Regions from separate parts of the Laedolimicola intestinihominis genome, predicted to be linked through region 3. Evidence: riboswitches for the same ligand, from Rfam matches in the RefSeq annotation. Region 3 holds a riboswitch; each other region holds the start of a gene.
The links. A riboswitch is a leader RNA that binds a small molecule or an ion and turns the genes downstream of it on or off. The one in region 3 is predicted to bind cyclic di-GMP.
Positions count from the first base shown of each region.

Region 1: it holds a riboswitch for cyclic di-GMP, as region 3 does, so the genes downstream of both, WMO29_RS08085 (substrate-binding periplasmic protein) here and WMO29_RS01555 (response regulator) in region 3, are expected to answer to the same signal.
Region 2: it holds a riboswitch for cyclic di-GMP, as region 3 does, so the genes downstream of both, gatY (tagatose-bisphosphate aldolase subunit GatY) here and WMO29_RS01555 (response regulator) in region 3, are expected to answer to the same signal.

Region 1 covers NZ_JBBMFE010000006.1:27,089-34,746, forward strand. The annotation lists gene WMO29_RS08065 (AAA family ATPase) at 1-1,337, shown strand, start outside; gene WMO29_RS08070 (MATE family efflux transporter) at 1,625-2,158, shown strand; gene WMO29_RS08075 (MATE family efflux transporter) at 2,052-2,552, shown strand; gene WMO29_RS08080 (hypothetical protein) at 2,626-3,354, shown strand; cyclic di-GMP riboswitch class I at 3,467-3,542, shown strand; gene WMO29_RS08085 (substrate-binding periplasmic protein) at 3,673-4,488, shown strand; gene WMO29_RS08090 (ATP-binding response regulator) at 4,472-6,634, shown strand; gene WMO29_RS08095 (ABC transporter substrate-binding protein) at 6,665-7,658, shown strand, end outside.
Region 2 covers NZ_JBBMFE010000005.1:30,973-38,630, forward strand. The annotation lists gene WMO29_RS07045 (L-fucose isomerase) at 1-1,120, shown strand, start outside; cyclic di-GMP riboswitch class I at 1,403-1,486, shown strand; gene gatY (tagatose-bisphosphate aldolase subunit GatY) at 1,947-2,798, shown strand; gene WMO29_RS07055 (hypothetical protein) at 2,880-4,661, shown strand; gene WMO29_RS07060 (HAMP domain-containing sensor histidine kinase) at 4,907-6,397, shown strand; gene WMO29_RS07065 (response regulator transcription factor) at 6,394-7,083, shown strand; gene WMO29_RS07070 (ribose-phosphate pyrophosphokinase) at 7,225-7,658, opposite strand, start outside.
Region 3 covers NZ_JBBMFE010000001.1:355,853-363,510, reverse strand. The annotation lists gene nrdG (anaerobic ribonucleoside-triphosphate reductase activating protein) at 1-156, shown strand, start outside; partial or broken gene WMO29_RS16740 (family 1 glycosylhydrolase) at 381-449, opposite strand; gene WMO29_RS01565 (DUF3786 domain-containing protein) at 603-1,229, opposite strand; gene WMO29_RS01560 (Rrf2 family transcriptional regulator) at 1,456-1,887, shown strand; gene WMO29_RS01555 (response regulator) at 2,360-5,566, opposite strand; cyclic di-GMP riboswitch class I at 5,800-5,890, opposite strand; gene WMO29_RS01550 (helix-turn-helix domain-containing protein) at 6,145-6,510, opposite strand; gene WMO29_RS01545 (hypothetical protein) at 6,584-6,820, opposite strand; gene WMO29_RS01540 (DUF2318 domain-containing protein) at 6,965-7,507, opposite strand; gene WMO29_RS01535 (LDCC motif putative metal-binding protein) at 7,605-7,658, opposite strand, start outside.

The DNA of each region.
Region 1 (7,658 bases), on a different contig from region 3:
CCTGCGGCGTATTCACGAACCCGGCCAAGCAGACGGCCTTTGAATTCAAGGAAGAAGACGGAAAATTCAACGCGGATATTCTTTTGATTGACGCCCGTTTTGTGAGCCTGATCAAATGGCTGGGCGAGCATCAGATCCACGTACGCCTGTCCGGTGCCAACCGGGAGGACGGATATGCCGTATACAAGATTCGGGAGACAGCCTTTGGCGGCGGCACCAAGCTTTCCGCAGAGGACGGCTTTCTGCAGTTTATGATCGACCGGCTTTTTGCCAGCAACGCGCCTTCCGAGGAAGAAACGGATGAAGATCAGGACGAGGTCGGCGACGACATGAAGCTGACCAGTCTCCAGAGCATCACTGATTTCATGACCTGTGCAGGCCGTACACTTCCGGACAATATTCAGCTCTGGGCCAGAAGAAACCTGGCGGTGGCCCACTCCCATGAAGTATCCCCGGAGGAAAAGCGTCACGCCCAGAGGGCCCTGTCCATTATGATGAATATTCAATGGAAGAGCAATTATTTTGAAGCCATTGATCCGAAGGAAGCCCGCAGAATTCTCGATGAAGAGCTCTACGGCATGGAGAAAGTAAAGCAGCGTATTATCGAAACCATCATACAGATTAACCGTACCCATACACTTCCGGCTTACGGACTGCTTCTGGTGGGACCGGCCGGAACCGGAAAATCCCAGATCGCCTATGCGGTGGCGCGTATCCTGAAGCTGCCGTGGACCACCCTGGACATGAGCTCCATCAACGATCCGGAGCAGCTGACCGGAAGCTCCCGTGTCTATGCCAACGCGAAGCCGGGTATCATCATGGAGGCGTTTTCCATGTCAGGCGAGTCCAATCTGGTGTTCATTATCAATGAGCTGGACAAGGCCAACGCCGGAAAGGGCAACGGCAATCCCGCAGATGTGCTGCTGACACTGCTGGATAACCTGGGCTTCACCGACAACTACATGGAATGTATGGTGCCCACCGTAGGCGTGTACCCAATCGCCACAGCCAACGATAAGAGCCAGATCAGCGCGCCGCTCATGTCCCGTTTTGCGGTGATTGATATTCCGGATTACACGGAAGAAGAGAAAAAGGTGATTTTTTCCAAATTTGCGTTGCCGAAGGTGTTGAAGCGCATGAGCCTTCGTAAGGATGAGTGCATCGTGACGCCGGAAGGCCTGGACGCAGTCATTGCCAAGTATGCGGATACGACCGGAATCCGCGACCTGGAGCAGGCGGCGGAGCATATCGCGGCCAATGCGCTGTACCAGATTGAAGTAAATGAAGTAAAAGCCGTGAAATTTGATGCACAGATGGTGGAAGAACTGTTAGGATAAAATTTTATATAAGACGAACGAAATGGCGCAGGTTACCCCATGGGAAGCTGCGTCATTTTTGAGATCGGAAGCTATCTGTTTCATTTTGTGAGGTATGGGGTTCTTGCTGCGTTTTTCGCAAGAGAAAATATCCCATGACTCCGTCAAAATTTCCATATTTACAAAAAGAAAGGTAGATAGTATGCTCTAGTGAGGGAGAGATTTACCATGAGTGAAAATATGAAACAATCAAAGGGGATTGAAATGGTCAGCGGTTCGCTGCGGAAAAGACCATTCATACGGCTTTTTTGCTCTGCGGCCTTATAGGACTTCTGACAGGCGGAATCTGTTTTTCCTTTGCGAAGGGGATGCTGTCGCTGATGAACACCAAGCCGGAGCTTATTGATGGTGCGGTTTTATATCTGAAAATCTATGCCGTCGGCATGCCGGCTATGGGTATCTACAATTTTGGCAACGGCGTCATGAGCGCTTCGGGCGATACAAAGCATCCGCTGATGTATCTTGCTTTTGCGGGTGTAATCAATGTGATTCTGAACCTGTTTTTCGTTATTGAGTGTCACATGGCGGCGGAAGGCGTGGCTCTGGCCAGCGCTATTTCCCAGTATCTGTCGGCATTTCTGATTCTGGCACATCTGATGAGGCGCTCAAAGCGGTGTAAATTCCTTCGATGCAGTGACCGTATCGGGAAATGCGGCAGCCACCAACGCAGATACCATTATTTTCAATGTGATGTACGCTTTTTATACCGGCTGCACCAGCTTTATGGGGCAGAACCGCGGCGCCGGGCAGAGAAAGCGGGTGTTAAAAAGCTATTTTATTAGTTTGTTTTATTCCTTTGCCATCGGCGCGATTCTGGGCGGCTTGCTTTTTGTGTTCGGGCGGCAGTTTCTAAGCCTCTTCGCCACCGAGGCGGCGGTCTTGGATGTGGGCATGCAGCGAATCCGGATTATGGCCTTTTCCTATATGATTTCGGCTTTTATGGACTGCACCATTGCGGCCTCCAGAGGACTTGGAAAGAGCGTGGCGCCGACGGTCATCGTGATTTTGGGATCCTGCGTGTTTCGAATTGCATGGATTTACACGGTTTTCGCATATTTTCATACGATTCCGTCACTTTATCTGCTGTATTTCTTCTCCTGGACGATCACGTCGGTGGCGGAGATTCTTTACTTTGTACACACCTGGCGGAAAATGGTGCGTGAGGGGCAGTTATAAGGACAGCCTAAGGGAAATGATTTCGCGAGTCGCGTGAATGGAACCACAGAAAATGAGTATTTGAGGAACAGGTATGGAAAATTTTGAAGATAATTTGTTTTTAAAGGCCAATCTGGAGAAAGAAATTCCGATTCTGCGGACGCAGATCCAGAATCTCTACGAGCAGCTTGACCGGAAATTTCACCTACAGGGGGCTATGGTGCCGATTACCTTCGGCATGGATACGGACTGTCTGGGCTCCTACACCCGGGGCAGTCACAATGAGAAGGAGCATTTTCATTTTTCTCTGCTTTTTATCGGCTATGCGGTGAAGCATCCGCTGAGCAAAGAGGAGCGGACAGATCTCTACCGCCATGAATACGCCCATTACATGCAGTACAATATGCCGATTCCGAAGCAGTATCAGTGGCAGTCAGGCACCCACGGCAGCGCCTGGAAATACTGTTGTTCCCTGGTGGGCGCAGCACCGACGCCCTATTACAAGGCAGGCGAGGCATTGATGAAGCATAATTACGACAAGGTCCTGAAAAATCCGATTCACGATAAGACGGTCCCTCTGCGGGATCGGTATCGGCGGGAGCAGGAGCATAAGAAAGCGAAAGACAGCGTAATTCAGTATCAAATCGGTGAGCAGGTGTCTCATCCCAAATTCGGGCATGGCAGGGTGGAAAAAGTAGAGCAGAAAACGGGCTCGGTGAATCTGCATATCCGGTTTGAAGATGGGGTGCGGAAGATTGATCAGAAGTGGCTGATTCGGTCGAAGTATCAGAAAAAAGGATTGAATCTTGATCAATCTCAATGATTCGTCGTTTCAAAAGCATTAAAAGCATCAAAACGGCGTGGTTTTGCTTGCGTACAGTGGAATATGGGAGTATAATGATATCAATATTTTCGCTTGAGTTTAAAAGCTTTAATAGGATATTCGGCAAACCAGATGAAAGTCTGGGACGCAAAGCTAAAGGGCCTGTAAAATGGCAGCCAGTTGCATGAAATGAGGTGCACTGTCTGTTTGGCAGTGCTTTTTTATGGTAAAATAAAGCTTCATCAGATACATAGGAATTGTTGGATATTTTGATATTGTAAAAAAGGAAAATAGCAGAATAGCAGGAATAGAAGAAAAATGAAAGGAAAAAGAATAATTGCAGGCATTTTGCTTGCGGGAATTTTAGCAGTCACCCTGACAGGGTGTAAAAATACAGACAGCAGTAAAAAAGAAACCGAAAAGCCGGTCATTACACTCGGCAGCGACAGTTATCCACCCTATAATTATCTGAATGAGGATGGTGTGCCGACGGGCATAGATGTAGAACTGGCTACGGAAGCATTCAAAAGAATGGGCTATCAGGTGGAGGTTGTCCAGATTAACTGGGAGAAGAAAAAGGAACTGGTGGAGAGCGGAGAGATTGACTGTATCATGGGTTGTTTTTCCATGGAAGGACGCCTTGACGATTATCGCTGGGCGGGACCGTACATAGCAAGCCGTCAGGTGGTTGCGGTAAATGAGAACAGTGATATCTATAAACTGAGTGACTTGGAGGGAAAGAACCTGGCTGTCCAGTCCACAACCAAACCGGAAGGCATCTTCCTGAATCGGACGGATGAGAGAATTCCAAAGCTGGGTAATCTGATCAGCCTGGGACACAGGGAGCTGATCTATACGTTTCTTGGAAAAGGATATGTAGATGCAGTTGCAGCACACGAGGAATCTATCGTTCAGTATATGAAGGATTATGATGCAAGCTTCCGTATTCTGGAAGAGCCTCTGATGATCACCGGAATAGGTGTCGCTTTTGCAAAAGATGATGACAGAGGAATCTGTGAGCAGATGGGGCAGACGTTGGAAGAAATGCGTCAGGATGGCACATCCCTGAAAATCATTGAAAAATACCTGGATGATCCCCGGAAGTACCTGGAGGTGGATGATCTTGGATATTAAGAGAAAGAAAAAAGAAAAACGGATCCAGCTGCTCGGAGGTTTGATTGGAATCTGTGTGGCAGTAGTCTCTCTGTTTTATTTCTTCCACGCAGAAAAAGCGGAAGCAGAGAAAAGAATGGTGGAGATTGTAAACTATGTGAAAGTGCAGTGCTCCACCTACACCCATTATAATGAATCTTCGGAATCCAAAAGTCTTCTCCGTGCCATTGAAAGTGCTAGACAGATGAGCACGAATATCGATACGGAAATAGAAAACGGCGGTCAGCTAAGTCGGGATTTTCTGAAAGAAAACCTGCAGACTCTCTGGGTGGATGGTATCATTATACTGGATGCAGAGGGAAAGATGGACTGTGAATACAGTATGGATGAGTCTCTGACTAATGAGATCACGGAGTATCTGCAAAAAGACATTATCATGGATTTTGACGGATATGAAGAAAGAACTTATTCAGAACGGTTTAACAGGAAAGACGGATCACATATTGACATTGCAGCCTGTGCCAGAAAAGATGCACCAGGTATCGTTGCGACCTATTATTACACATCTCCTGAATTTGCCAGAAACTATACGCTGACGATACAAGGGCTTTTAAATGGTTATAGTGTCCAGAAAGATGGAACGATTATTGTTGCAGACGAGGGAATCGTTGTTGCCAGCAATGATGAGAGCCTGTTAGGGCAGAATACAACCGACAACGAAGTTGTTCAGGCAATGAAAAAGCATACAGACAGTCAGCACATTTATCATTTGAAGAACGAAGGAGCCGGATGCTACGGAATCATGCTGAAGCAGCGTGATTATTATATCTATGCGTATCTTTCGGATACGGAAGTATTCAGTAATCTTCCATTAAGTGTGATAAGTGTTATTTTTCTTTATTTTCTGATATTCAGCACATTCTGGTTCTGGACATACAGAATAAAGCAGGCACATCAGAAACAGGAACAGGAAAAAGATGAAAAATATAAGACAGAACTTCTGATAGCTGCAAAAAAGGCAGAAGCCGCCAATGAGGCAAAAACGGAGTTTCTCCAGCGGATGAGCCATGATATTCGGACTCCGATCAATGGAATCTGCGGTTTGGTCAATATGGCAGACCATTACGCAGATGATATGGAGAAGCAGACAGAATACAGGACAAAGATTAAAGAGGCATCTAATCTGTTGCTGGAGCTGGTAAACGATGTTCTGGACATGAGTAAGCTTGAGTCAGGTGAAATCGTTCTGGAAGAGATTCCGTTTAATCTGAGCAGTATTTTCAGGGAAGTATTTGTTGTGATCGAGCAGATGGCTGCAGAACAGAATATCCGGATCATGTGGGAGAAAAAAGAAATTACACACCGCGATTTTATTGGAAGTCCGGGGTATGTGAAACGTGTGATGATGAATATTCTGTCGAATGCGGTGAAATATAACAGAGAAAACGGAGAAATTTATATCAGCTGCATAGAAATTCCATCCAAACAGCCCGGAATGACGACAATGGAATTTGTCTGCCGGGATACAGGAATCGGAATGACTGAGGAGTTCCAGAAACGTGTGTTTGAACCATTTGCACAGGAACACACAGGAAGCCGAACAAAATTTACAGGAACAGGCCTGGGAATGCCGATTTCAAAGAAGCTGGTCGAAAAAATGGGCGGAACGATTACCTTTGAAAGTGAAGAAGGTGCGGGAACCACATTTGTGATCCGGGTTCCGTTTAAAATAGATCCGGATGTGGATAAACGTGAAGAACAGAAGAATGTATCCGAAAAATCTATAAAGGGGCGGCATATTCTTCTGGCAGAGGATAACGAGCTGAACATGAAAATTGCAGAGTTTATGCTTCAGAATGAAGGTGCTGATGTGACAAAGGCATGGAATGGACAGGAAGCTGTTGAACTGTTCAGAAATAGTGAACAGGGTGAATTTGATGTTATTCTTATGGACATTATGATGCCGGTCATGAATGGCTATGAAGCTACAAAGAGGATCCGGGCTTTGGACAGAGAGGATGCAAAGAAAATACCAATCATTGCAATGACAGCAAATGCGTTTACGGAGGACAGAATAAGAGCAAAAGAAGCAGAAATGGACGAACATATCTCTAAGCCTGTTGATGTGAAGCTATTGGTAAAGGTAATTCATGAATTGCTGAATTAGCGGAAAATAATTTCAGATAGGGGATTCGTAATGAAAAAGAAAAAATGGAACAGAGCTTTGGCTGTGCTTTTTGTGATGATGACTGCCGTAACACTTCTTTCGGGCTGCGGCAGCAAAAGCGCGGAAAAAGAAGATGCAGAAACAATCACGGTGTATTTATGGAGCACAAGCCTGTATGAAAAATATGCGCCATACATCCAGGAACAGCTTCCGGACATCCAGGTTGAATTTGTCGTGGGAAATAACGATCTGGATTTCTACAAATTTCTGAATGAAAATGGTGGATTACCGGATATTATAACCTGCTGCCGCTTTTCCCTGCACGATGCAAATCCCCTGAAAGACAGTCTGATGGACCTTTCCACAACCAATGTGGCAGGCGCTGTCTATGACACCTACCTCAGCAATTTTATGAATAAGGATGGAAGCGTAAACTGGCTCCCGGTGTGTGCGGATGCCCATGGATTTGTGGTGAATAAAGATCTTTTTGAAAAGTATGATATTCCTCTTCCAACAGATTACGAAAGCTTTATCTCTGCCTGCCAGGCATTTGACAAAGTGGGCATTCGCGGGTTTACGGCAGACTATTATTATGATTATACCTGTATGGAAACACTGCAGGGGCTGTCTGCATCAGAACTTTCTTCCATAGATGGACGTAAGTGGCGTACCGCCTACAGTGACCCGGATAATACAAAGAGAGAAGGTCTGGACAGTACCGTCTGGCCGGAGGCTTTTGAACGTATGGAGCAGTTTATCCGGGATACCGGTCTGAGCCGGGATGATCTGGATATGAATTACGACGACATCGTTGAGATGTATCAAAGTGGTAAGCTTGCCATGTACTTCGGCAGCTCTTACGGTGTAAAAATGTTTCAGGATCAGGGTATAAACACAACATTTCTGCCATTCTTTCAGGAGAACGGTGAAAAGTGGATTATGACTACGCCATATTTTCAGGTGGCTTTAAACAGCGACCTGTCAAAGGATGAAGCACGTCGAAAGAAAGCAATGAGGGTACTGA
Region 2 (7,658 bases), on a different contig from region 3:
CGATCATGAAGAGTTTGAGAAGGCTCTGAAGTGGGCGAAAGAGACCTGTACTATCGGCTTTGACAAGAACCCGCCTGAGCTTCAGATGACTGAGGAGCAGAAGGAAGAGCAGTTCGAGTTTGTTGTAAAAATGGCAGTTATCATCAAAGAGCTGATGAACGGCTGCGATAACCTGGATCCGAAGTTCTCCGAGGAAGCTATCGGACACAATGCTCTGGCAGCTGGTTTCCAGGGACAGAGACAGTGGACAGACTTCTACCCGAACGGAGACTTCGCAGAGGCAATGCTGAACACCTCCTTTGACTGGGAAGGCGCGAGAGAGCCGTATATCCTGGCTACCGAGAACGACGTACTGAACGGTCTGGGTATGCTGTTCATGAAGCTGCTGACCGGCCGCGCTCAGATGTTCGCGGATGTTCGTACCTACTGGAGCGGCGACGCAGTGAAGAGAGTTACCGGCTACGATCTGGAAGGCAAGGCAAAAGAGGCTGACGGCTTTATCCATCTGATCAATTCCGGCGCATGCTGTCTGGATGCCTGCGGCGAAGTAAAGGATGAGAACGGCAACGGCACCATGAAGCAGTGGTGGGATGTAACCGAAGAGGATCAGAAGAAGATTATGGAAGCAACCACCTGGAACGCAGCTGACAACGGCTACTTCCGTGGCGGCGGATTCTCCTCCCGTTTCCTGACCAGAGCTGAGATGCCGGCTACCATGATTCGCCTGAACCTGGTAAAAGGACTTGGACCGGTTCTGCAGATTGCAGAGGGCTGGACCATCAACCTGCCGGATGATGTATCCGATACTCTGTGGAAGAGAACAGACTATACATGGCCCTGCACATGGTTCGCACCGCGCTGCACAGGCGAGGGCGCATTCAAGACCGCTTACGATATGATGAACAACTGGGGCGCAAACCATGGCGCTATCAGCTACGGTCACATCGGCGCAGACCTGATTACCCTCTGCTCCATCTTAAGAATCCCGGTATGTATGCACAATGTTCCGGAAGAGGAGATCTTCCGTCCGGCAGCATGGAACGCATTCGGTATGAACAAAGAGGGACAGGACTTCCGTGCATGCAAGGCATACGGCCCGCTGTACAAGACTATCCGTTAATTCGAAAAGAGAAGTTACATACGGGAGCATGGAACTGCGAGGTTCCGTGCTCCTTTTGCTCTACAGGAAACACTGTGTTGCGTTAAAGCGCGAAAACTATGATTCCTATAGAGCAAAAAGCCCGGAAAGGAGTCTCTATCGGTGAACGAACCTTGCTTCGAACAATAAAAAAACGTATATCTGGGAAGATGACTAATTAACAGATGACGGGAGAAAAAATTTGACAAAAATCTGACTTGCAATATGGAAGGGACTCTGCTAAAATGAACAATATTGCAAAAAGAGAATACTGGGCAAACCTGCTGAAAAGCAGGGACGCAAAGCCAAAAGGGTCTAAGGGTAAAACTATGACAGCCGGTTGCTATTGGAAGTCCGAAAAGAATTCTGATATGTTTGGATGCTGTGATTTGTGCGCCTGTTTTGACGCCTGTTGCAGTATTTTTTATGTAATAGGAAATTTCGATGGAATCCCTATTACATAAAAACTATTATATGATAAGAGCTTTTCGAAGCTGTGTGAGCGGCATAGAAGGGTTACTTATAAGAGGGGAATGTGAGAGATCACGGAAAATACGCCGGGGGCGAAAGCCTTCGGCGTATTTTCGTGTGAGCAAGGTGATAGGACAATGATTTATTCAAAACAGTCGATGGTATCTTCTGTCGCAATCGTAATCGGAACTTTGATGTAATAGAATGCGGGCTTCTGCTTTTTTTGAGATTTTTTTCCGGACAGGAAAACCCCGTTGGAGGTTGCGCTTTTTCGAGATACGGGGTATGATAGATAAGGTGAGAAAGATAACACTGAATCAGACGAGGAGGAACGATCATGTCATTTGTTACATCAGAAAAGATGCTTTTGGACGCACAGAAGGGCGGCTACGCCGTAGGCGCTTTCAATGTGGAGAATATGGAAATGGTAATGGCCGTTATCGCGGCGGCAGAGGAGCTTCGGGCGCCGCTGATGCTGCAGACTACACCGTCCACCATTAAGTACGCGGGACTGGATATGTATCTGGCAAATGTAAAGGCGGCCGCTGAGCGCGCCAGCGTTCCGGTGTGTCTGCACCTGGATCACGGCGATAGCTTTGACCTGGCTATGCGGGCGCTGCGGACCGGCTACACTTCCATCATGATTGACGGCTCCCACAATGTGTTTGAGGAAAATATAGCGGTAACCAAGGCCGTAGCAGACGCCTGCAGACCTTCCGGAATCCCGGTAGAGGCGGAGCTTGGCAAGGTCGGCGGCAAAGAGGACGATCTGGACGGCGGCGAGGGCAATGGTTATACAGATCCGCTGGAGGCAAAAGAATTCGTGGAGCGCACCGGCGTAACATCCCTGGCCGTAGCCATCGGAACCGCTCACGGTGTATACAAGGGAGTACCGAAGCTGGATCTGGACCGCCTGGCTGAGATCCGGAAAGTCGTAGATATCCCGCTGGTACTGCACGGAGCAAGCGGCCTGTCCGAGGAAGCAGTGGTAGAGAGCATCAAGCGCGGTATCTGCAAGGTCAACTTTGCCACAGAGCTTCGTATCGCCTATACCGACGGCGTGAAGGAATTCCTGGCGGCAAACCCGGACGCCTTCGATCCGAAGAAGTATGGCAAGGTAGCCATGGAGCACGTGAAAGCCATCGTGGAGACGCGTATGAAGATGTGCGGCTGCACGGACAGAGTTTAAGAGGCTGAAAAAAACGCAGGGGCTGTGTAACAGCAGCCTCTGCGTTGCGAGCATAATTGGAAATAAATGGGAGAATAGAAAGTGAACGTAGAGACCATGCAGACAGACCGCAGGCGGCAGCACCTGATTTTTATCGGCCTGTTTCTTTTATTACAGGTGATTTTCATATGGAGGAGCATCTACGGCTTCAATACGGCGGATGAGATGTATTTTATCGGCTGTTCGGAGCGTATTTTCCGGGGAGAGAAAATTCTGATCGATGAGTGGAATCCGACCCAGCAGCTCTGTTCCTTTCTGTTACATCCCATTTACAGCCTGATCCGGACGGTCATGGGGTCTACGGAAGGAATTGTGATGGCGAGCCGGTTTGTCTATCTGGTGTACTCCGGCGTGCTGACGCTGTTCTTCTATCTGCGGTTTCAGCGGCGTGGATATGCTTCCTTCGGACCAACGTTTTTGTTCGCGATTTTCGCGCCCTTCAGCATCTGCGCCATGTCCTATAATTCCATCGAATTCGGCATCCTGCCGGTACTGCTGGCGGTGCTCTCGGCGGATATGGAGCATTCGGTGCCGGAATATATCCTGTGCGGCATTCTGATGGCGGTGATCGTGCTGGCGAATCCCTTCGCGGTGCTGATGTACGCCGGGTACGGACTGATTTGCCTGATTGCCACGGTGCGCGGGCGTCGGAGAGGGACGAAGCCGGAGGGCGTGCTGCAGTTTCGGAATTTCCTGTGGATGACCCTGGGCGCAGGTATTATCCTGCTACTGTTCCTGGCCTTTATCTTCCAGCGGGGAACTTTATCAGAGATGCTGGCCAATGTGCCTCACATTGTGGGAGATTCCGAGCATCAGGAGGGGTATCTTTACAAGACCGGGCGGTATTTCCACCTGTGCTTTAAAAATTATAAATGGATGTTTGTGGGGCTTTTATTCGTGTATGGTGCGACCCTGTTTGATAAAAAGCGGTACAGCCATAGCCCTGTATATATGATTCTGGCGGCGGTGTGCGTCGTGCCTTATCTGATTTATTATGGGTTTGTTTTTGAACATATTACAGTGAATTATCAGATGCTGCCGCTGGCGTTCTGGTGCCTGGAGGCTTATTTTGTCACAGAGCATAAGGAAAAGCGGTTGTTTTATGGCTGGTATCTTCCGGCCATGTTGTTCACGATGATTGTGCAGTACGCGACCAATACGGGAATTGTGACCCTGAGCGTGGCTTACGGCATGTGCTCCTGTGTGGGACTGATTTTCGCGGCGGACTGGATGAAGGAAGAGCGACAGCGGTGGCAGTGTGCGCGGCGGGCGGACAGTGGTGGAAAGGCGGGACTGTGCCGGGCGGCGAAGCGCCGGCGGGTGGCATCGCTCTGTATAGCCGGTGTGCTGCTGATACAGTTTGCGGGCACCTTCTGGCTGCGGATGACCTATGACTGGGGCGATGAGCGTGGCTGGCTTCTGGATACCCGGATGGAGCGCGGACCGCTGAAGGGTGTGTATACAACCCGGGGGACAGCAGAATGGTACGCGAACGTGTTGGATGAACTGGATATGCTGAAGCTCACTGCGGATGACGAATTGATGGTGGTGGGCGTGGCGCCCTGGATTTATCTCTATTCGGATGCCGGCTGCGGTAATTATTCCACCTGGCAGGTTCACGAGGGAAGTATCCAGCTCCATGATTATTACGAGCTGCACCCGGATAAATTCCCGGATGTGGTTTATATGGCCCACTGGGCGGAGGAGTTTATGGCCTGCGATTTGTCGCACCTGTTCACGGACAGAGGCTACACCATCGTGTACCGGGGAACCGGCACCGTACTCATGTCCCCGGAGCGGGCGGCAGCTTTTATGGCAGAATAAGAAAAATATGGAAAATAAACGGCAAGGGCGTCGGAGGGTTCCGATGCTCTTTACTTATGGAGTGAATGTTTACAAAAAATTTAGATTTTTTTGAGAGAGTTTCGAAGCGCCCGCCGGGGGAGTATGGTATAATAAAATAGATTTATCCTGTCGGATGGCATTCGAAGGAAATTATATAAAAGCCTAGGACATTCCGTGGATATCCCAGAGAATTGTAATTATTTGTAAAATAAAGAGGGCTCATCATGAAACTGAAGACAAAACTTCTGATTACCTTTTTAATATTAATACTGGCTCCGATTATGTTCACCTCGCTGGCCTTCTTCGGCATCAGCCGCTACCAGATGAACGCGGTCAAGAAGCTCTACGGCGTGGAAAATGCCAGCTATGAGACCCTGTCCAATACGCCGGCCATGCTGAGCCGGATTACCAAGGACGCTTATACCGGGATGCAGGCGAAGTCTGAGAGCGATCCGGACGCCTTCGAGGACACCGCCTATCTGGATTCCGTGAACCTGGATCTGGAGGCCAGGTATTCCTTCCTGGTAGTGCGGAAAGACCAGGATTATATCTATGTAGGAAAGGATACGGATCAGGAAGAACTGCTGGGCAGCCTCCCGGATTATAAGATGCAGGAATCGGATCAGGATGTGGGAATCTATATCGGCGGCGATCTGCAGGCGCTGGTGAAGCAGTTGGATTTCTCTTTTACGGATGGAGAGGAAGGAACAGCTTTTATTGTCACGTCCGTCGGCAGTATGATTCCCGAGGTGGAATCTATGGTAACGGACAGCGTGCTGGTGCTGGTCATGATTTTGATATTCACCAGCCTGATTCTGACGGCCTGGATTTATAAGAGTATCGTTACCCCTATTCACCATTTGCAGGTGGCCACTAAGAAGATTACCGACGGCAATCTGGATTTTGAGATGCCGGCGGGCGGCGACGACGAGATCGGCGAGCTCTGTACGGATTTTGAGGAAATGCGGCGGCGCCTGAAGGAATCCGCTGAGGAGAAGCTGGAGTCCGAGCGGCAGAATAAAGAACTGATCAGCAATATTTCCCATGATCTGAAGACGCCTATCACGGCGGTCAAGGGCTACGTGGAGGGCATCATGGACGGCGTGGCGGATACGCCGGAAAAGCAGGAAAAGTACATCCGTACTATTTACAATAAGGCCAATGACATGGAGCGGCTGATCAATGAGCTGACCTTCTATTCCAAGATTGATACGAACCGGATCCCGTACACCTTTGACCGGATTAATGTGAATGCTTACTTTGCGGATTGCGTAGAGGAGCTTTCCCTGGAGCTGGAGGAACAGAATATCGAGCTGGCTTATTTCAACTATGTGGATGAGGACGTACAGGTCATCGCCGACGCGGAGCAGATCAAGCGTGTCATCAATAATATCGTCAGCAATTCCATTAAATACATTGACAAGCCCAAGGGCTACATTAATATCCGCGTGAAGGACGTGGGCGATTTCGTCCAGGTGGAAATCGAGGACAACGGCAAGGGTATTGCTACCAAGGATCTGCCGCTGATCTTCAACCGGTTCTACCGGACCGACGCGTCCCGCAATTCGTCTAAGGGCGGCAGCGGCATCGGACTGTCCATCGTGAAGAAGATCATCGAGGATCATGGCGGAAAGGTTTGGGCCACGAGTAAGGAAAATACAGGAACAGTGATGTACTTTGTTCTTAGAAAATATCAGGAGGTACCGGCAACATGAGTAAGATTTTGATTGTAGAGGATGAAGAGGCCATTGCGGATCTGGAGAAGGATTACCTGGAGCTGAGCGGCTTTGAGGTGGAGATTGCTTCGGATGGCACCAGTGGCCTGAAAAAGGCTTTGGAAGAGGGATTCCATTTGGTGATTCTGGATCTGATGCTGCCGGGCGTGGACGGTTTTGAAATCTGCCGTCAGATTCGGGAAGTGAAGAATATTCCGATTATTATGGTTTCGGCCAAGAAGGATGATATTGACAAAATCCGTGGTCTGGGTCTGGGCGCGGACGACTATATGACGAAGCCCTTCAGCCCAAGTGAATTGGTAGCCCGCGTGAAGGCTCATTTGAACCGCTATGAGCGCCTGGTGAGCAGCAATGTGAAGGAGAACAGTATCATCGAGATCCGCGGCATCAAGATCGACAAGACCGCCCGCCGGGTCTGGGTCAACGGCGAGGAGAAGAACTTCACCTCCCGTGAGTTTGATCTGTTGGCCTTCCTGGCGGAGAATCCGAACCATGTATTTACCAAGGAGGAACTGTTCCGGAAGATCTGGGATATGGATTCTGTGGGAGATATCGCAACGGTAACCGTGCATATTAAGAAGATTCGGGAGAAGATCGAGGTGAATTCGGCGAAGCCGCAGTATATTGAGACTATATGGGGCGTTGGTTACCGCTTTAAAGTCTGATAAAACATGCCCCATATAGTCCTGCTCCGCAGGAATAAAGTGCTGCGCACGGCGATGGGGCGTTGGTTACCGCTTTAAAGTCTAAATAAGATATTAAAATTGGGAGCTGCGATGCAGCTCCCTTTTGCGTACTTAGAATTATTAATGCAGCTCCCCATTCCGATACCGTGTCAGCAGCGCCTGGATTCTGTCGTAGGGATCCAGGAGGTCGCTGATGGATACGTCGTGGTTCAGGGTATCGATGAGCAGGGCGATGTACTTGCTCATGTCACAGTTTACATAATATGGGCGGCTTAAGAGCTCCGGCGTCTGGTATACCAGATTTGTGGAGAATAGTTTGGTCAGCAGGCCCTCCTCAAAGGCTTTGTCAAATTCCGCCAGTCCGTTGGTAAACAGGGCGAAGGTGCAGAAGACGAAGATACGGTTGGCTCCGCGACTCTTCAGCTCCTTCATAACCTCAATCATGCTCTCACCAGAGGAAATCATATCGTCCACGATGATCATGTCCTTGCCCTCGATATCGGAGCCCAGGAATTCATGAGCTACGATGGGATTGCGGCCATTTACCACGCGGG
Region 3 (7,658 bases):
TACGTGGAAGAGGAGCACGACGCTTCTCTCCTGTTCCGTGGCTCCGCCAATCAGAATATCATCGACGTCCCCGCCTCTCTGAAAGCCGGACACATGGTACTTCTGCCGGGCGTCTGGCAGCGGAAAATGGGTAGCGGAAACATCCATGAGGATTAGTTTTTAATTTTTTTAATATACCGTACCGTCTCAGCCAGTTCCTTTCTGGAATTGTGCTTCGGCTCATAATCCTTGCAGGAATAGCGGTTTTTGATTACTTCTGTGAATTCCATCGTGGTTACCTCCTCATGATATACTATCGGATTCGTTCTTATTATAGCACACCACTTGCTTGGAAATTTTATCAATCATTTCGCTCAGGGAGTTCAATGCAAATTGAACTCCCTCTTCGCATATTCTCCGGTAGACGCAGAAACAAGGTCAATACAGCCCCAGGGTGTATATCCCATCAGATACCATATAGAGCAGCGTCTGCTTCCGGCTCTGAAAACAGCGCTTATAATATATTACCCAGAGGGGAATGCTAAAAACGGCCGCCGCCATAATTTCAATCAGGGTATTGACAAATTTATCAAAGCCGGACTGGAAAGTTTTCTGATCCATGATCAGAGAGAAGAAAATGCTTCCGATAATTTTTGCAGCAAAATTTCTCCAACTGTTACCGCATCTTCTACACCCAGATAATGATCAGCATGATCCTGAAGAAATATTTTGCCAGATACAGGAAATTCTTCATCTGCGAACCATATCTTTAAAGTTACCGGATATCTTGGCAGAACTGGAAAAACAGCACACAGATCTGCCGTTGTCTCTATGAATTCCGCACCCAGACTTGTACATGCTTTCTGAATTTTCTCAGGATCTTTGTCCTGCAAAAGCTTTTCCAGTTTCTGCTCTGCAGTCCGGTCAAACTTGGTCCCCCGAATCAATCCTTCTTTCAGGTTGCCAAAAGTAATGAGCTTCTGTGAGCCTTCTGTTCCATCTGCCATATCCAGATAATGCAGCAATGTCAGGTAATGCCATTCATCTATATCTGAGTTAATATAAAACTCAGGAAGTTGAATTGCAAACACTTCATGAAAGCTCGGTACCTCAAGCATATTTCGACTGCTATGAAAAACAGCTCCGCTTTTTGCAGCAATCTCCTCTCCGGAACGATTTTGCAGCCGTTTTACAGCTGCCTGCAGCATTTCCTGAAATGCACGATTTTCTGTTTGATTTTTGTATTCCATAAGTTCTCCTTTGTGAATATTTTATCGCATCATATAATAATCAATGTTTATGCAAGAATTTTGGTGGTTTCATAAATCTGGCTTTGTCCGGATTCTCTTTTATCCATTCCTGTGTTGACTTTTCCTTTAAGCTTTATTATAGTTGTAACTATATTATTTACAATCGTCAAAATTAAAAATATGTGAAAACAAAATCATTATATCATACTACAAGGAGTTTCTTATCATGAAATACTCAACGAAATTAAGCGATACTGTTCATGTAATGGTTCTGATTGCTATCAACCAGGAAAAATCTCTCTCCAGTGCCTCAATTGCAGAAAGTGTCCATACAAATCCCGGCTTTGTACGCCAGCTTATGTTAAAACTAAAAAAAGCCGGACTTATAACCAGTGTAGCCGGACATGCCCGTCCTTCTCTTTCAAAACCAGCCGAACAGATCACATTGCTGGATATTTATAAAGCAGTTGAAGGTGAGAAGCCGCTGCTTCATTTAGATACTCATACCAACCCTGATTGCGGCGTTGGCATTAATATTCAGTTGTCTTTGCAGGGATTCTATCATGAAATCCAAAAAACTGCTGAAGAAAAAATGAATATGATTACTTTACAGGATATCATAAATACCTATTATCAGCGAATATCCATGCAAAATTAATAATAGATGATGAGCGGCAGCCCCTTTTATAAATTATCATAAAGAAATTAATTTCAATTTTTCTAAAAATTTTTCAGACGCTTTAGAAAATACTTGATATTTTTCCAGATGATATGCATGCTTGCTTCTGTTTGCGGCGAAAGAGGTCAAAAACATAATTTATGTTTTCCGTCGGTATGGATGATTTTATCTAATCTTGACAATATCATTGATATCTTCTGCTTGCCCGCACTTCAAAAAATTTATGATGTTCCGGATTCGGTTTGCTTCTATAATGGTATGTAATGCGTTCACTCCGAGAAATCATCATACTGCTTCAGATTCATTTTTTTACGTTGGTCCCAGCACTCAAATGGAGAATTTCAAAGGAACCGGTATTTAATTCAACATAATAAACAGAAGTAAAATCTGCAGACATCTTATCCAGAAGTTGTGTTTCCTAGCTGCTTTTCCCATGCATTCAGGAAGGCAATTACAGCCAGTTTTCCAGAACATCATTCAGCTTATTCATATCCAGCGGTTTCGCAATATGTCCATTCATGCCTGTATTTTTTGCCAACTGTACATCTTCTGCAAAAGCATTGGCAGTCATGGCAACAATAGGCAGTTTTCCCTTTTCACCATGAAGGCTCCTGATTGCTGCAGTTGCCTCATAACCATTCATGACAGGCATTTGGATATCCATAAAAATAAGATCATACGAACCTTTCGGAGAAGCTTCCACTTTTTCAACTGCGATTTTTCCATTTTCTGCTGTTTCCACTTCTGCCCCTGTCATCCGCAAAATTTCAACACCAATTTCTCTGTTCAACTCATTATCATCAACCAGCAGAATCCTTTTTCCTGTGTAGTCTGATTCTGACAGCTTTTCCAAATAATTTCTTGCTGTTTTTTCTTTTCTTCCTGAAGTAAACTGCCGCAGTGTAGCCGTCAGCCGGGAACGGAACAGCGGTTTTGCAATAAAAGCATCTACACCTGCCGCCTTTGCCTCTTCTTCAATTTCACTGAATTCATAGGATGTCAGTACAATGATGGTAATCTCTTTCCCAATCCGTTTCCGAATCTGTCTGGCAGTTTCTATACCATCCATCTCCGGCATCTTCCAGTCCAGGATAACAGCAAAATAATCATTTTTTAGCTCATGACGTGCATAACAACGTTCAACGGCTTCCTTGCCAGAAAGAACCCATTCACCTGTAATACCGATTTCTTTCAGTGTGGCAATTGTACTTTCACAGCATGTCTTATCATCATCCACAACCAGAACCGGCAGATTCATCAGATCTCTGCCCTGTTCTTTTCCTTTTTCCTGAATCTTCAGATAAATTGTTACTGTGATTTTAGTTCCCTTGTGCAAGGTACTGTCCACTTTAATAGTGCCATTCATCAGGTTCACAATATTTCTGCTGATTGCCATTCCAAGACCGGTTCCCTGAACTCTGGTTGTCCGGTGGTCATCTGCACGGCTGAAAGGATCAAACATGATTTTCTGGAATTCCGGTGACATACCGATTCCATTATCCTCAATCGTAAATTCATAGCATCCAAGTTCTGAAAATCCATTGGGTTTTTCCTCTATGGAAAAAGTAATATCCCCACCATCCGGTGTATACTTGATCGCATTACTCATCAGATTCACAAATACCTGCTGAATCCTCAAGCTGTCACCACAGACAGCCTCATGTTCAATATGATTGATGTGTATATCAAAATTATGTTTATGTTCATCAAGCACCGGTTTCGTAAGTGTAATAAGATTATCTACCAGCTCTGACAGATTGAAATCTTCCTGTGCCAGTGTCATTTTTCCACTTTCAATACGTGCCATATCCAATACTTCATTGATCAGCCCCAGCAGATGGCGGCTTGATTCTGTGATCTTGCCGAGGCATTCAATGACTCTGTCCGGGCTCTCAACATTTGCTCCTGCGATTGCCGTCAGACCCACAATCGCATTCATTGGTGTCCGGATATCATGGGACATATTGGAAAGGAATTCTGTTTTCGCACGATTTGCATTTTCTGCGGACCGGTAAGCCTCTTTCAGTGCCTGACGGGATTCAATTTCTGCTTTCTTCTCCTGTGTCACATCCATGGATGCCAGCAATACCTTTTCCAGCTTTCCATTCTTCCATTCCAAGGGAATATAAGAAGCGATTTTATAAGTCTTTTCATCCAGGCTGCAATACTCAAACTTATAAATATCATTTTCATTTTTCAATTTCTTCCGAATATTATCCGGGGCTATCAGGATATCTATAGCTTCCAATGGTTCCAGTGTCTTATATTTTTCAAGAACCTGCATCTGAAAATCATGATAAAATCCCAGAGGTTTATATATCATCTGTCCATTCAGATTGTAGAATTCATATCTGTCATTTTCCAGATCACAGACAACAAAGCGGTCAACCAGACGCACAATACTCTGAATCAGCTGCTCCATGGAAGCATTATCCGCTGCCATCTGCAGATGCCGTGCGCTCTCTACCTTTGCCTCTGTGATATCACGCAGAAAGATCATGGCATATTCCGAATCCTCTATCTCGCCGCGTATGATTACATTACGAACCCATCGTTCTTCTCCATTCAGAGTGATACGACACTCTAAAGCCAATTCGGTTTCCAGGCCTTTCAGCTTTTCCGCAATATAACCACGGTCATAAAAAGAGGCTACCGCCTTCTTATCGGTTTCCACAACATAGGAATCCACAAAATGCCGAACCAGTTCATCCCACGTATGGCTCTGTTCAAAGACTGTCATCAGGGACGGTTCAACCTTAAAGGTATCAAAAGTATTCGCTTCCAGATTCACATAATACTCGCACAAATCTGCTTTCGTAAAAGCCCGGTGGAAAGCAGCAGATTTTTGTGCCTGCATGGTTTCTTTTTTCTCCCCATCAATGTTAATAAAAATCCCGGCAATCCTGCTGGCAGAACCATCCAGACGACGTATCACTTCTGCCGATGCCCGAAACCACTGGTATTGATTATCCTTCATTCTCATACGATACTCTACCTGGTATTTTATCTGGTTCGTCTTATCCTTAATTGCCGCCTGGAGCTGCACCATTACTCTTTCTTTATCCTGTGGATGCAGAAGATCTGACCAGGATTCCAGTTTATTCGGAAAGTCCAGAGTGTCATGATAGCCGAGCATTTTTCGGAATTCATGACTCCAGTTCGCATTCACAATCTCACTGTTTTCATCACAGTCAAAATACCAGAAGCCGGAATAGATAGCCTCATTGAGCAGTGCCAGATTTACATGATCCCAATTGACCTGTACGGACATAACCCAGATCTGTCTGCCCGCCTCATCTGTCGCATCCTCTTTACAAAGCCGTACATTATTCACTGTACCGTCTGCTGTAAGGATCTGTGCTTCCCCTGTTCCGTGAAGCTGCAAAAAACGGTCTCGCTCCAGTATATCTTCCTCGTCATAAAAGAAGTTTCTCAATGAGCCTTTTGTCTGTTCCATGAAAGTATCGAATGTATATCCTGTACTATGCAACAGCAGATTATCCACAGATAAAATAGACAGGTTTTGGTCATAAGATCCTGTCATTATACCTACCCCGCCATTATTTTCCAGTGTTTTCTGTACGGCCTGTGACATGGCCTGTGTCTGCCCCGTTACAGTCTCACCTAATGAATATATTTTGTCTTCATAATTTTTCATTTTATAAAAGTCCTCTCTCCGTCTTATGCCTTCTTCATCCTGCTTTTATCTGTATACAGAAAACCTGTCCCTGCTAGTTTTGTTACCCATTTTTGCATACAAAAAGGACACTTGCCAAAATCTGCCAGTGTCCCTACTATATTTCTCTAAAATCACACATCTATATAGTATAACAGGTATCGGAATCTCTTCTGTTCAAACATCTTTTCCATATATTATGATGATATGGAAACAGTGGCAACCGGCTGACATAGTCAAGTTTTCTGACTTTAGTCCCTTCTGGCTTTGCGACCCTGCCTTTCAACAGGTTTGCCTTTAAAATAATCTCTTTCTTTAAAAAACCATACCATGCGGTTTTCCGCACGTCAATAATTTTTTTTGAAAAATCTACACATTTTTTACTTCTATTTTTGAACTTCTCTTTATAAAAAATCTAAATCAATGAATCCTAAAAAGCTAACATTTTTTTCATATGAAGCTCATTCATCATTTATATTCATTTTCAAAATCTTTCGTGTAAATCCCAATATCAATTCCTTTTGCGTGAATAATTTCCCTAACTATTTTATTTGCCATCTCTATTCCTCCACCATGTTCTCCATCTGTTCCAACTTCTGCAAGGCTTTCATATACGCCATCAATCTTTTATACTGCGCATCTCCAAGGCTGTGAATCTGCTTTAAAATCTTAATATCCGACCTGGTAACTTCATAATCCATATCTGCATCTTTATATTCCGGATCAATTCCTTTTCCAGTCAAAAGCTGTTCGGGAGTAATCTCCAATGCATCACATATAGACAACAGACAGTCCGCTTTGGGATTCGTCTTTTTCTTCTTCCAGTCACTGATGTTACTTGTTGCAATCCCGGTCCTTCTTGAGAGTTCCAACTGCGTTATGTTCTTCTGCTCCATCACACAAAAAATTCTTTCACTGATAATCATGATTTTTCCTCCATCAACATTCCGTGCATATCCGTATTTACAAATTCATCCATCCGTCTATGCGGTTATAGTATCATGCTGCAACTTTTCTTTCAATAGAGATTTTTGTATTTCTGAACTTTGTTATATTCTTCTCTTTATATAGCTCCATGTACAACTGTCTTATTCTTTCCCTACGAAGATAAAAATCCGGATCAGGCAAATTATCCAAGTCCATTGCTTCCGCATACTTTGCTACCATTTCTCCAATAAAATTTGCTAAATTGCTCCATACATCTCTTTCTTTTAAAACCACTTTATTCTTGACCATAATTAAAATCCTTTCTGACATTGTCATTAAAATCCATCGTATCCCATCCATAGTGATGTTTCTTCACTTCCTGATAGGATAAGATAGATATTATTAAAATTAGTATTGTTATTATTAGTCTTATTAGATTTTGATTTTTACTGTTCAAAACCTGTCTCTTCCGTTCAAGTGCTCCCACCTTTTCCAAGTCTCATCGGCAGTCACAGTCTTGTTTTCAGCGAAAATAGGCCACGGGTTACAACCACCGGATTCAATCTCAACCTGATCCATCGAAAAGCGGTTGCCGCAGTTCTGGCAGACCAGATAATCTCCAGATTGTACATAGTATCCCCGACCGGAATCATAGCAGACTTGACAGGTATTAAACGCCGTGCGGATATTTCCTTCACTGTCCTTAACCGCAATTACCTCCATTCGTGTGCCATTGACCTCAACGGGAAAAAAAGAAGCATCTGTTGTAATATCTGCAGTGTGAATCACGAGCGATTCTCTGGAAGAGATGGTTACTGCTCCGTTGGCCTCTCGACCAATAGCACCGTTCCCGTTTGCGTTACCGTTTCGATTTACCAAGAATACGACAACAATACAGATTACAACTGCCGCAACCGCGAAAATCGGAAGGAAATTTGTTTTCTCCTGTGGTGCTTTCGCCGTCTGCTCCTTATCTGGTTTTCGATTATTTGACATTTTTACCTCCAAATGCACTTTGCTTTTGATATCCCTACTATATCTGACAAATATGTGTTTTTTATGTGGACTAACAATTTCGTGTTGTCAAAACGTTTTATCGGCGATTTAACTTGCAGCAGTCAGGCCGCCCATCGCCAAAAAGCTCTTT